2 regions of the Veillonella sp. HPA0037 genome follow, and region 2 is predicted to be linked to the other one. Evidence: riboswitches for the same ligand, from Rfam matches in the RefSeq annotation. Region 2 holds a riboswitch; the other holds the start of a gene.
What was found. Region 2 has a riboswitch for cobalamin ahead of nikB (nickel ABC transporter permease). Riboswitches for the same ligand answer to the same signal wherever they lie in the genome.
Positions count from the first base shown of each region.

Region 1: linked by a shared signal. The riboswitch ahead of HMPREF1477_RS06665 (methylmalonyl-CoA mutase family protein) and the one ahead of nikB (nickel ABC transporter permease) in region 2 are both predicted to bind cobalamin.

Region 1 covers NZ_KE150483.1:1,468,204-1,471,421, forward strand. Annotated here, with positions in the region: gene rarD (EamA family transporter RarD) at 1-805, opposite strand, end outside; cobalamin riboswitch at 1,008-1,184, shown strand; gene HMPREF1477_RS06665 (methylmalonyl-CoA mutase family protein) at 1,467-3,218, shown strand, end outside.
Region 2 covers NZ_KE150483.1:1,718,910-1,722,127, reverse strand. Annotated here, with positions in the region: gene nikC (nickel transporter permease) at 1-122, opposite strand, end outside; gene nikB (nickel ABC transporter permease) at 122-1,060, opposite strand; cobalamin riboswitch at 1,229-1,417, opposite strand; gene potE (putrescine-ornithine antiporter) at 1,718-3,049, opposite strand.

The DNA of each region.
Region 1 (3,218 bases), 250 kb from region 2:
CTGTACCAAAGCTTTCACCAAAGTAGAAGATGGCCAAGAAGAAGCCCATGGTAGGAGATAGGTATTGTAAAAAGCCGAGTATATTTAGTGGCAATAGGCGGGCACCGTATGAAAAGAGGATGAGCGGAATCGATGTGGTAAGGCCAGCGCCGATGAGGAGGAGACCGGTCGGCGTTAGGTTTTCGATAAAGGTCCACGAGGTGGTGTCTATAGCCGTTAAATACCATAATGCTATCGGTGTGATGAGCCATGCCTCGAAGGCGATGCTCGAAAATGGATGGATGGTGAGTCGTTTCTTAACGGCGCCGTAGAGGCTAAAGGATACGGCTAGGACGATAGAGACAATGGGTAATGTACCTAGTTGAACAGTCATGATAGCCACGCCCAAGATTGCAATGGCGATACTTAGTTTTTGTGGCCACAGCAAGGATTCTTTGTAAATTAAAATACCGAGCAATACGTTGAGTAAGGGATTGATGTAATACCCCAAACTCGTGTCGAGTACGTGCTGATTTGTTACGGCCCAAATGTAGGTGAACCAGTTGATGCTAATAAGTATAGCAGCCAGTAATAGTAGGCCTAATTGCGTAAGATGGGTGCGTAAAATTTGTATGTCCATACGCAGTTGTTGGCGCCCTGTGGCGATGACGAGGAAGAACATCCAAAATCCGGACCAGATGATGCGATGCGATAATACGGAAAAGGATGATACTTGGTTTAAAAGCGCCCAATAGAGGGGCAGCAAACCCCAAATTAAACAGCACAACAATGTAGTGCTGAGACCTTTTTTGTTTATTTCGTTCATAATACGACCTCCCACTAGTAGAATTATTATAACATGGTGGTAGTATAGCGGTAGCGAATTATAGAGGTAATTTCTCTAAATTGTACCTATGCATTTTTATCATTCTATATATGCGTTAGTTATAACTTTAAATTTGCTACTTATGATTAACTGTTATGTTCATTGACTTTGTGCATATTTTTACACTATATTGGACTTAGAACAACGAATATAGAGAATAGGTGTCGCAAGACTTAATAGAGAAATCGGTACAAGCCGATGCGGTCCCGCCACTGTAAGGACGAGCCTGCTTTCATACATGTCACTGGAGCAATCTGGGAAGGCGAAAGCAAGGTGTTGAGCCCGAGCCAGGAGAACTGCCTATTTGATAATCACCGTTATGTACCTACGAGCGATAGGAAGGGGATTGAGGTATACTTTTTACAATAGTTTTAGTGTACCATTCAATATGTAACCTAACGTGTCACTCTCGGGTGGCACGTTTTTTTAATTGCCACGCTAGAGGGTCGTTCATATATGGCATAGGCTTAATAGTTTGACTGGAGATTCATCATCATGATGGACATATATTTGGCACCTATGTAACTCATATACGAAGCAACTCACTGGTACGGTGCGCTGTTCCCCCTGTATGGTTTCAAGTTGAAAAGGAGGCACATATATGTCTGACAAAAAGACTTCAAAGGACACTGAACGCGATTTACTGGCGCCTGTATCCTTTGATGAGTTTGAGAAACCTACGTATGAACGATGGCAGGCTGAAGTTGAAAAGGCGTTAAAAGGTGGCGATTTCCATAAAAAAATGTTCACCAAAACCTATGAAGGTATTACGTTACAACCTATCTATACACCTGCATTGCATCAGGAAAAGATTCCAAAGGGCGTTTATCCTGGCGCTGGCGAGTTCCTACGTGGCACGAAAGCAAGCGGCTATATCAAAGATTCTTGGGGTGTATCTCAATATGTTGATGAATCCTTACCGAAGGATGCCAATCATGCAAGTTTATACGAAATTGTGAAAGGCGGAACCATTCACAACATTCGTCTTGATGAAGCAACACGCCATGATCAAGATGTGCAAGTAGGCGCATCTGTTGGTGTAGGCGGCACATCCTTGTATACGATGGCCGATTGCAGTCAATTAATTGAACGATTTAATCTTAAGGAAAATCCTTTATACATTGAAACTGGCGCATCTGCAGCGATTTTGCTCGGTATGTTGTCGGCTACTGTGAAAGCTTCTAAAAAGCAAACATCCGATTTGAAAGGTCTCGTTGGTGCAGATCCTATCGGCGTGTGGGCTAAAGACGGTGCATTGCATATGTCTTTAGATACTGCTTTTGATGAAATGGCACATACTGTTGTATGGGCCAAGGATCAAGCACCTGAGCTTAAAACAGTGCTCGTATCCGGTGATGTATACGCTAATGGCGGTGCTAATGATGTGCAAGAGGTTGCCTATGCATTGGCAACAGCTGTTTGCTACGTGCGGCAATTGGCACAACGCAACATCGATATTCATACCATTGCTAAGAGCATGATGTTTACATTCTCCTTGGGTGCAAACTTCTTCATGGAAATTGCTAAATTGCGTGCGTTGCGCGTGCTTTGGGCTCGCATTATGGAGGCCTTCGGCGCTGGTGAAAGCGACCGTGCCGTTCATGTACACGGTAGAACATCTGCTTTCACAAAAACCGTATACGACCCATATGTAAACTTGTTGCGTAATACAACACAAGCATTCTCTGGTGTTGTAGGTGGCCTCAATAGTCTTGAAGTTTCTCCATTTGATCAACCAATTCGCAAATCCGATGAATTCTCTCGTCGTATTGCCCGTAACATTCAAGTTATGTTACAAACTGAATTCGAATTGCGTCAACCAGTTGACCCTGTAGGTGGTTCTTGGTATGTAGAAACATTGGCAGCTGAACTATGCGAAAAAATTTGGGATGAATTCCAAACTATCGAGTCTAAAGGTGGCATTATAGCTGCCTTGAAGGAAGGTTATCCTCAAGCGCAAGTTAAAACAATTCTTAATGAACGCTTTAAAAACCTTGCATTCCGTAAGGATGTAGCGGTTGGTAATAATATGTACGCTAATATGACGGAAGAATTGCTTGATCCAAAACCTGAAAATCAAGAAACATTGCGTCAAAAACGGGTAGCTCATCTTGAAGAATACTTGGCTGGTGCAGATCAAGATGCTCTTGTAAAAGCACAAGCTACGTTAGAAGCAAGCACAACAGAACCAGGTGCATTGATTGGCCTTATCGAATTGGGTGCATTACACAAAATGACAATTCGCCAAATTCGCAGTGCTTTAGAGGCGGGCGATATTTCCTCTGAAACTATCGAACCAATTACTGCACATCGCTGGACGGAACAATTTGAAGCCCTTCGTATGCGTACGGAA
Region 2 (3,218 bases):
ATATCCGATGAGAAAGCATCGCCCGGAGCAAGCCATGGTGCAAAGATAGCAATGAATACGATAACGAGCATCAATGCAGTGTAGAAAGAGAACAATTTATGTTTCTGAATAAATTCTTTCATTATGCTCTCTCCCTTTTCAATCTAGGGTCCAATAGAACATAGGATGCATCAACTAAAGCATTGATACACATGTATGCAATAGCAACCCATAACACAAAACCTTCAATCAATGGATAGTCACGCATAGTGATGGCGTAAATGGCCATATTCCCGAGGCCAGGCCAAGAGAATACCATTTCAACTACAGCTACACCACCTAATAACCAACCAATAAGAACACCTAAAATAGTGATCAATGGCAATACGGCATTAGGCAAAATGTGACCGAATAAAATCTTCATTTCGCTCACGCCACGAGCACGGGCACCGATAACGTAATCCTTTTGCATCTCTTCAAGGATAACGAGTCGAACTTGGCGCATGTATTTAGAGCCTACAACAACCGCTAATGTAACGGCTGGCAAAATAACACCTGTCGCTGTTACACGAGATGAAGCGATTGGAACTAAACCGAGCTTTAAGCCAAAAATGTAAATTAATACAAGGCCTAACCAGAATGACGGCATAGATACGCCTATAAAGGAAAGGCTTCTCAGTACATAGTCTATCCATTTATTCCGATTATACGCACTCAGTATACCTGCCGGTAATGCATAGAGAATCGTAAATACCAATGCGGTTCCTGACAATGCAAGCGTACCAGGTAATGCTTCTAACATGCGATCTACTACCGGTTTTTTAGCAGAGTAACTCACTCCTAAGTCACCTTGTGCTGCATTGACTACCCAGTTTGCATACTGTACGATAAACGGCTTATCCAAGCCTAATTGTGCTCGAGTTTCATCAATCATTTCTTGAGACACGATGGTATCCGCCGTTTCCAGTAGCATCGTAACTGGGTCCCCTGGAGCTAAATAGGTGAGACAAAATGTCAAAAATGTGATGCCAAACAAGGTAACAATAAATTGTCCTAATTGCTTGGCAAAGCGTTTGCCCATAGGCACCTCCTATACCCTTTTTAAATAAAACTACATAATAGTGAATAAACATAGATACACATAATGAGTAAACATATAATATGATTCCGTGTAATAAAATTTATGAAATAACCATAAAAAAAGATTAGCCTACCTGACTAACCTAAATTAAAACACCGTGTTCTAGCACAATGTTCCTCAAGATTGAGCAGGCTTTCTGACTTTTGACTCATCACAATATTTCTGCCTTCCCAGTTTCCCAGTGACCCTAATACGAAATATCGCTCCTCATTACAGCTATTTTCATAGTATAGGATTTACACCCATTTTCCTCTTTTTACGCTCGGTAAAACCGACACTCAGTTTATTCACTTTTATTAATTATAAATATACTATATTTATAATTCTCCAACAATACATATACCCCTTAGTGTATATTCGTCAATCAATCATAATTATTCATAAAAACAATATTCATTATTATTTACATGCATTACTTCGTATATTGTGCCCCCATTTCTTGAAATAATTGCTTTATTTACTTTTCTTTTCTGTATATAACGTATATATTTACATTTGTATTTTGATTTAATTTACATATAAAACATTTTGCTATGCATATAACCAAAAGAGGCTATCACCGAAGTGACAGCCTCTATAAGACGAGAGAGTATTCAATTAATCGATACTTTGTTGGAATCGTTGTGCACGATACGCTACCCAACCTTTGCGTATCATATAAATGCAAATGCCAATAGTTACTGCAACAGCACTACCGAGCATGGCATCAACACCGCACGCATATACTGCGTATAAACAGTATAAAACACCTGCAACAGCAACGAAATAGAAACGATCAATACGACGTTTTTCCAATCCAGACATGTGCATCATAGTTGGTACTGCAATAATGCAGAGAATATAAGGCACTACATTAGTTACAACCGCAAGGTTTACCAATGTCGCGAATTGATCGCGTAAAGAATCATTTGCTGTGAACAATGTAAGAATTGTTTCAATCGCTAATAAGATAAATACGCCACGCACAGGTGCATCCTTGCTGTTTACACGAGCAAACACCTTAGGGAAATAACCTGCCTCTGCTGCATTCTTGAATACGCGAGACAATGTAAATTGCCAGCAAAGTAAAGCACCACAGCAAGAGATAATCATGAGCGCCATGATAACATTTGCAATTGTGTCATTAAACATGTATGCAAATGTGAGACCAAATGGTGCATTGGAATTAAGTAATTCTGTGTTAGGCACGATACCGGCCATAACATTCGTGGACAAGATGTAAATCACCGCCACTGCTAATGTACCTGCAAATGTTGCAATTGGCACGTTTTTCTTTGGATTTTCTACAGCATCTGCATTTGCTGCTGCAGATTCAAACCCTAGGAATCCCCACAATGTTAAAGCAATAGATTCTTTAATTGCTTCAAAAAACGGCAAGTCGTTTGGATTCCATGCCGCCAAATACGTATCTGGGCTAAACCAGAACCAACCAATTGTACCAATAAGTAATACTGGCACAATACAGCCCCAAATAGTAATATTGCTGAGCTGACCTGTAAAGCGGTTTCCTCTAAAGTTCAAAATCGCTGCAAACCATAACAAGACAATCGTTACTTGACTTGTTTGCGTTGCATTTAGATCAACACCAAAGAATTCTGAGCCATAGCCAACTGCGGAAACTGCAATCGCTATATTAGCAATGATGAGAGATATGCTGTAAGCATAGCTCGCCATAAAATGTCCAGTCTTACCGAAGCGGTGTTCTGCATAACCGCCCATGCCTCCTTTAATTTGAGAGAACATACCCGCTTGAGCAAAAATATACGCTAGCAAAAGCGCACCCACAGCCGTCACGAGCCAAGATAACACTGAAATAGTACCAACTTGAGCCAAATTGGTTGGTAACATAATGATCCCAGCTCCTAGCATATTGGCTGCTACCATTGTGGTTAGCTGGAATACAGACATTTTTTTAGCGGTGGTTTTCATGTATCAATCCCCTTTCGTAAGGTGAATTTTTTCTCGTCCATAATTCACGTAACTATATTAAAACCGCTAAGTACATTCAGTTCCTGCTGTAATGGGCGGGAATGTGAAGGTACCGTTTTCATTTGTTTTTCGAATTAATAATAACACCATAGATGGTAAATTAAAAGTA